2 regions of the Burkholderia sp. BCC1972 genome follow, and region 1 is predicted to be linked to the other one. Evidence: predicted binding sites of a transcription regulator. Region 1 holds the regulator's gene; the other holds the start of a gene.
The links. Region 1 encodes FliA, which starts transcription of late flagellar genes. Its sites were predicted from a motif close to CTAAAGTTTNNNNNNNNNNNGCCGNTA; they were not measured.
Positions count from the first base shown of each region.

Region 2: a site for FliA is predicted at 2,658-2,684, ahead of flgK (flagellar hook-associated protein FlgK). Genes of this name have one in related genera too.

Region 1 is NZ_CAJPGH010000006.1:71,038-74,967, reverse strand. Features, by position in the region: gene flhF (flagellar biosynthesis protein FlhF) at 1-1,266, shown strand, start outside; gene U5798_RS11615 (MinD/ParA family protein) at 1,259-2,077, shown strand; gene U5798_RS11610 (RNA polymerase sigma factor FliA) at 2,100-2,834, shown strand; S-adenosyl-L-homocysteine riboswitch at 2,922-3,047, shown strand; gene ahcY (adenosylhomocysteinase) at 3,080-3,930, shown strand, end outside.
Region 2 is NZ_CAJPGH010000013.1:189,713-193,642, reverse strand. Features, by position in the region: gene flgL (flagellar hook-associated protein FlgL) at 1-596, opposite strand, end outside; gene flgK (flagellar hook-associated protein FlgK) at 619-2,601, opposite strand; gene U5798_RS20130 (flagellar brake protein) at 2,797-3,552, opposite strand; gene flgJ (flagellar assembly peptidoglycan hydrolase FlgJ) at 3,796-3,930, opposite strand, start outside.

The sequences.
Region 1 (3,930 bases):
AAGCGCCTGACGCAGCAGCGCGACGCGCTGATCGCTCGCGCGCAGGCGCCGGCCGCGCCGCCCGCGAGCGCGCCCGCGTCGCAGGCCGCCGCGCGCGCGACGCCGCCCGACTGGGCGCGCGACATCGTGCGCGACGCCGAACGCCGGATGCCGGCCGCCGCGACCCGCGCGCCCGACACGAGCGCCGCGCACGCGGCGAAGACGGCCGAGCGCACGCGCCTGTCCGCGGACGCGGCCGCCGCGGTGGCCGATGCGGTGAAGTCGCGCATCGAGCGGATCGTCAACGACACGGTGATGCAGGAGCTCGGCGAACTGCGCGGCATGATGGAAGAGCAGTTCGACAGCCTGAAGTGGCACGACCGCCAGCGTCGCAGCGCCGTGCACGGCGCGCTGACGAAGCACCTGTTCGCGGCCGGTTTCTCCGCGCAACTCGTGCGGATGCTGGTCGACAACCTGCCGTCCGGCGACGGCGCGCAGACCTTCGAACAGGCTGCCGAATGGGCGCAGTCGGTGCTCGCGTCGAACCTGCCCGTGCTCGACAGCGAGGATGCGCTGATGGAGCGCGGCGGCGTGTTCGCGCTGATGGGGCCGACGGGCGTCGGCAAGACGACGACCACCGCGAAGCTGGCGGCGCGCTGCGTGATGCGCTTCGGCGCGAGCAAGGTCGCGCTGCTGACCACCGACAGCTACCGGATCGGCGGCCACGAGCAGCTGCGCATCTTCGGCAAGATCCTCGGCGTGCCGGTGCACGCGGTGAAGGATGCGGGCGATCTCGCGCTCGCGCTGTCCGAGCTGCGCAACAAGCACATCGTGCTGATCGACACGATCGGCATGAGCCAGCGCGACCGCGCGGTGTCCGACCAGATCGCGATGCTGCACGGCGCGAACGCGCCGGTGCAGCGCCTGCTGCTGCTCAACGCGACGAGCCACGGCGACACGCTCAACGAAGTCGTGCAGGCGTATCGCAGCGCGGGCGAGCACCCTGACCTCGCCGGCTGCATCCTCACGAAGCTCGACGAGGCGACTCACCTCGGCGGCGTGCTCGACACGGTGATCCGCTACAAGCTGCCGGTCCACTACGTGTCGACCGGCCAGAAGGTGCCGGAGAACCTGTACGTCGCCTCGACCAAATTCCTGCTGAAGAGCGCGTTCTGTGTGCCGCGCGACGGCTCCCCCTTCGTGCCGCAAGACGAGGACATGCCGACGCTGCTTTCCGCACTGACCGCACGTTCCACCGCCGAGCTGCACGAGGTGCGATTTGGATAAACGGATCATCGACCAGGCTGAAGGGCTGCGGCGCCTGCTGGCCGGGCGCGCGTCGCGCATCGTCGCGGTGACGGGCGGGCCGGCGGGTGTCGGCTGCACGTCCACCGTCGTGAACCTGGCCACGGCGCTTGCGTCGCTCGGCAAGGACGTGCTCGTCGTCGACGAGCGCGCCGACGTGCATTCGGCCAGCGCGACGCTGGCGGGCGCGTGGCTGCGCGACGGCGAACGCACGCGGGTGGCCGCCGGCTTCGGCCTGTGCGCGGCCGCGCGGCTCGCGCGCGCCGGCTACGGCGACGCGCAGCTGAGCGATTTCATCGACGGCCCGGCCGACATCGTGCTGGTCGACGCGCAGCTCGGCGCCGACGGCGCGTTCTCGGCGCTCGCACGCGAGGCGCACGACGTGCTGGTCGTCACGCGCGTCGCCGCGCAGGCGATCACCGAGGCGTACGCGTGCATGAAGCGGCTGCATTTCGCGCACGCGTTCGCGCAGTTCCGCGTGCTGACCAATCACGTCGGCAGCCACGCGGACGCGAAGACGGCGTTCGACAACCTCGCGGGCGTCGCGAGCCGCTACCTGACCGTGTCGATCGCCGACGCGGGCTGCGTGAGCGCCGATCCGCTCGTCGAGCATGCGCGCGAACTGACGCATGCGGTGGTCGACGCGTTCCCGTCGTCGCCGGCCGCGCGCGATTACCGGCAGATTGCCGCCGACCTGCTGTACTGGCCGATGCGCCCGCGTTCGGGTGCGGGGCGCGCGGTCCACGCGGGCGGCAAACCGTCGTACGAGGCGGGCGCGGCACACGCCGCGTGAGCGCCACCGCAAGGAGAGAGCCATGATGTACAACGCTCAAGGAAAGATGTCCCAGGCCGACGTGCTCGCGCAATATGCGCCGCTGGTGCGCCGCCTCGGTCTGCAGCTCGTCGCGAAGATGCCGGCGAGCGTCGATCTCGACGACCTGATCCAGGCCGGCATGATCGGCCTGATGGACGCGGCCGGTCGCTACAAGGAAGACCAGGGCGCGCAGTTCGAGACCTACGCGACGCAGCGCATCCGCGGCGCGATGCTCGACGAGCTGCGCAGCAACGACTGGCTGCCGCGCAGCATGCGCAAGACGTCGCGCGAGGTCGAGCACGCGGTGCACCAGGTCGAGCAGCATCTCGGCCGCTCGGCGAGCGAGACCGAGATCGCCGAGCACCTGAAGATGCCGCTCGACGAATACCAGGGGATGCTGCAGGACCTGCACGGCAGCCAGCTCATCTACTACGAGGATTTCGACCGTGCGGCCGACGACGAGCCGTTTCTCGACCGCTATCGCGTCGATCACGCCGATCCGCTGTCCGCGCTGCTCGACGAGCACCTGCGCGAGGCGCTCGTCGAGGCGATCGAGCGGCTGCCGGAGCGCGAGAAGCTGCTGATGTCGCTCTATTACGAACGGGGTCTGAATCTGCGCGAGATCGGCGCGGTGCTCGAGGTGAGCGAGTCGCGCGTGTGCCAGCTGCACAGCCAGGCCGTCGCGCGCCTGCGCGCGCGGCTGCGCGAACAGGCCTGGGTCGGCGCGGAGTCCTGACCCTTTCAGGGCGGCCACGCGCGCCGACGCCGCGCGCGGGTATCGTGCTCGCGCATTTTGCGCGCCGATTTGCTACAATCCCCTCCGTTTTCCGAGGAGCGTTGCGACGGACATCCCTGTCCGCCAGGCTCGGAAGGCTTCACCAAGCAGCCGTGCGGCACGCATTTCGCGACCGTCGCGCCGGCCCCGCTTCCTGAACGGCGCTCACGTCACCAATCTAGAAACTTTTTAGAAAGGAGGGCGTGATGAACGCCATTATCGATTCCAAGGCTTCCCACGATTACGTCGTCGCCGACATGGCGCTGGCCGGCTGGGGCCGCAAGGAACTCAACATCGCCGAGACCGAAATGCCGGGCCTCGTGCAGATCCGCGACGAATACAAGGCACAGCAGCCGCTGAAGGGCGCGCGCATTGCCGGTTCGCTGCACATGACGATCCAGACGGGCGTGCTGATCGAGACGCTGAAGGCGCTCGGCGCGGACGTCCGTTGGGCGTCGTGCAACATCTTCTCGACGCAGGACCACGCTGCGGCAGCGATCGTCGAAGCCGGCACGCCGGTGTTCGCGTTCAAGGGCGAGTCGCTCGACGAGTACTGGGAATTCTCGCACCGCATCTTCGAATGGCCGAACGGCGAATTCGCGAACATGATCCTGGACGACGGCGGCGATGCCACGCTGCTGCTGATCCTCGGCGCGAAGGCCGAGAAGGACCGTTCGGTGATCGCGAAGCCGACCAACGAGGAAGAAGTCGCGCTGTACAAGTCGATCGCGAAGCACCTCGACATCGACGCGACCTGGTACTCGAAGCGCCTCGCGCACATCAAGGGCGTGACCGAAGAAACCACGACCGGCGTGCACCGCCTGTACCAGATGGAAAAGGACGGCCGCCTGCCGTTCCCGGCGTTCAACGTGAACGATTCGGTCACGAAGTCGAAGTTCGACAACCTGTACGGCTGCCGTGAATCGCTGGTCGACGGCATCAAGCGCGCGACCGACGTGATGATCGCGGGCAAGGTCGCGGTCGTCGCGGGCTACGGCGACGTGGGCAAGGGCTGCGCGCAGTCGCTGCGCGGCCTTGGCGCGACCGTGTGGGTCAC
Region 2 (3,930 bases), on a different contig from region 1:
GCGCCGGCCGACGGCACCGGCGAGCTGCCGATCCCCGGCACCGACATGAAGACGGCCGCGCCCGTGTCGCCCTGCGACACGGTGCTCGAATCGGCGATCTGCACCTGGCGCGTCCCCGTGTCGCCGACGTAGGCGACGCTGCCGCTCGCCGTCGTCGAAAACGGCGCCGCCGAATTCTTCGTGCCGGCGAACAGGTAGTTGCCCGCACCGTCGTTGGTGTTCGCGAGCGTCATCAACTGGTCGCGGTAGCCCTGCAGCTGCGTTGCGAGCGCCGAGCGGTTGCTGTCGGACAGCGAGCCGTCGCCGGCGCGCACGAGCAGCGACTGCGCGCTCGTCAGCACGCCGCTGACGCTCTGCAGCGTCTGGTCCTCGGCCTGCAGCGACGCGAGCGCCGCGTTCTGGTTGGTCGCGTACTGCGACAGCGTCGCCGACGTCATCGACAGCTGCACGGCCTGCGCCGCGCCGGCCGGGTTGTCGGCCGCCGTCTGCAGGCTCACGCCGCTCGAGATCTGCTGATACAGCTGCGCGAGCTGGGCCTGCTGGTCGTTCATTTGTGAAACGTTCAGCTGGAAGAACTGGGTGCTGGAAATCCGCATCGCCTCTATTCCTCGAATCCGGTCAGTTGAACAGGCCGAGCACGGTCTGGAACAGCGTCGCCGCCGTCTGGATCACCTTCGCGTTCGCCTGGTAAAGCTGCTGGTACTGCATCAGGTTGGCCGCTTCCTCGTTCTGGTTCACGCCCGACACCGACTGCTGCGCCTGGGTGATCTGGCCGACCAGCCCGGTCTGCGCGGCGCTCGACGATTTCAGCTGGGTCGTCGTATTGCCGATGCCGTTCACGTAGCTCGCGTACGCGCCCGTGAGCGTCGCCGTGCCGTTGCCGAGCGCCTTCGCGTTGACCAGCTTCGACAGCGCGAGCGCGTTGGAGCCGTCGCTGGTGCCGCCCGCGTACGGCCCGATCGTGAACGAGTCGCCGGTCGCCGGTGCGCCGGTCAGCGTGATGCTCACGCCGTTGAGCGCGCCCGCGGCCGTCCCCGACATCGTCATCGTCGCGCCGGCCGCCGGGTCGTACGGGACGGTGTCCGTCGGGCTGCCGATCGTGACCGACGTCGGCGGCGTGGTGCCGACCGTCACCGTGGTGCCGGCCGGGAAGCCCGTCAGCGTCTTCGCCGTCGCGTCGTAGGTCAGCTTGGTCGTCGGCACCTGGTAGCCCGCGGTCACGCCGGCCAGCGTGATCTTGCCCGTGCCGGTGTTGGTGCCCGCCGCCGACGTGACGGCCGGCGACGCGGCCGCGATCGCCGACGCGCTCGTCGTCGCGAGGCCGAAGCCGTTCAGCACGCCGCGCGTCGGCAGCACGGTGAACTTGTCGCCGGCGTTCATCGAGCCGGACGGGGTCGAGAAATTCAGCCCGCCGAGCGAGACCGGCATCGGCCCCGCCTTCTGGTCGACCACCGCACCGCTCGCGCGGTCGGCCAGCGTGTAGTTGGTGCCGTCGTAGGACAGCGTGTAGTCGCCCGTCGTCGGCTGCGACGCGTTCGCGAACGACACGGACAGCGATGCGTTGCCGGTGTTGCCCTGGTTCGAGTACACGGTCGGCGACGGCGTCGTGAACAGGTTGCCGCCCTTGTTGCCCGACAGGTCGATGCCGAGCGCGTTCTGCGCGTTGACCTGCGCGGCGAAGCTGGTCGCGATCGCGCCGAGCTGGGCCTGCGCGGGATCGAGCGTCTGGCTGCGGAACGCGAGCAGGCCGCCGAGCGTGCCGCCCGACAGCGACGAATCGGGCAGCGCCTGGTTCGGCCCCTGCGGGTTCGCGCCGGCGATCCCCTGCGACACGACGGTCAGCTCGCTCGGATCCGACGGCGACGTGACGGCCGCGAGCTGGTAGCTCTTGTCGGCGACGACGAGCGGCTGGCCGCCCGACAGGAACACGCTGTAGCCGCTGTCGTTGCGCACGACCTGGATGCCGGCGAGGCCCGACAGGTTCGACACCGCGAGGTCGCGCTGGTCCATCAGCTGGTTCGGCGGCTGCCCCTGGCTGCTCGCCGCCGCGATCTGCTGGTTCAGCTTCGCGATCTGCGTGGTGTACGTGTTGATCTGCGACACGGTGCTGGTGAGCTGCGTGTTCACGCTCTGGCGCAGCGCGTCGTACTGCTGGCCGGCCGCGTTGATCTGGTTGGCCAGCGTCTGCGCGTTGCTGATCGCGGTCTGGCGCACCGACGGGTCGGACGCGTTGTTCGCGACGTTCTGCAGCCCGGTGAAGTAGCTCGTGATCCCGGTCGAGATCCCCGCCGTCGGGCTGCCGATGTAGTTGTTCAGCTGCGCGACGAGCGTGTACCACGTCGACAGCGCGCCGCCCTGCGTCTGCGCGGTGTTCAGCTGGTCGCTCAGGTACTGGCTGTACTGGCGCTGCACGGTGACGGTGCTCACGCCCTGCGGCATGTAACCGCTGCCCGTGTACTGGCCGCTCGTTTCGGCATAGACCGGCCGCTCGACCGAATAGCCGGGCGTCGCGGCGTTGCTGATGTTGTTGCCGGTCGTCGTGAGGCCCCAGAGCGCGGCATTCAGGCCGCTGACGCCGAGGTTCATGAGTGTGTTGGACATGCGCGATCCTGATGAGCCGGCCGCGCTGCGGCCGCCGGGTTGCGTGACTCCCGGTATAACGGCCGCCGATGGGAAAAATTGAGGAAAAAATGCACGCGCGACGCGCGAATGCGCGGCGCGGGCCGAGCCGTCCGGCAGGTGGCGCCGGCGGAGGGTCGCGGGGCGCGCCGGGCCAGGCCGGCGGCCGCGGGCGCGTCAGGCCCGCGCGAGCGAGCGGCGCTTCATCTCGAGCTGCGTGATCAGCCGCTGCAGCGTGTTTTCCGCGCTGCCCGGCAGCGACATGTAGCGGAACCCGAGCTGGTAGCGCCGCGACCCGTTCGGCATCTGCGTCGAGCGCTGCGACACGAGCTGCAGGTCGAGCGACAGCTTGCCGTGACCGGTCAGCTCGAGCTCGACGTCCGGCAGCAGCGTGCCGACCTCGAGCGCCTCGACGCGTTCGTCGGCCGTGCGCAGCCCCACGCCGCCGAGCGACAGGTTGTGCACCTCGAACAGGAAGCTCTCGCCGTCCGGCAGCTTGCCGCGGCACAGGAACGGATCGACGATCGGCGCATCGACGCGGAAATATTCACGGCGCTGGATGCAGACCAGCACGTCGGGGAAATCGGCGACGAACGCGGGCAGCCCCTCGTAGCGCGTCTCGCGCGGCGTACCCGTGGTGAATTCGACGCGCACGCCCTCCGGCGAGGCCGCGAACGTGCAGTGCGACGCGCCGAGGATGCCGGCGTTCTGCTCGGACAGCGCACCCCAGTCGAACGTGAACGTCCGCGCGCCGACATCGACCTCGAGCAGGCGCGTGACGAGCTGGCCGCCCGGATACTGGACGGTCAGGAAATCGCCGCGATTCACGAGGTTGCGCAGCTGCACGCCGATTTCCAGCGGATTGCGGCGGGCATAGTCGGGCCCGGAGTGGCCTGCATCCAGGCTGGGGTCCGTCGACGTTTCGATATTCATGGCTAGCCGGTCTTTCTTGTCATGGGCGCCCGGGCAACCGGTGCGCAGTAAAACCGGGCCAGATCACGGGCCCGGTCGCAGGTCTCTCACACTTAGCGGCAGTGCTGACCGAAAGTTTAGATCGAATTGGCGAATTTTTTCGCGCAAACGTTGAAACCGCGCGCGGCGGGCTGCCGGGCGCGGTCCTGAGGGGGGAAACGGATGGCGGCGGGCGCCCGTCTTCAGCGAAGCGGGCGCTGGCCGTCAGCCGATCTGCTGCATGATCGAGATCAGCTTTTTCGCGTAATTCGGGTCGGTCGCGTAGCCAGCCTTCTGCATCCCGTGCGCGAAGCCTTCGACGCTGCGGCTCGCGCTGAGCACGCCCGAGTAGCGCGGGTT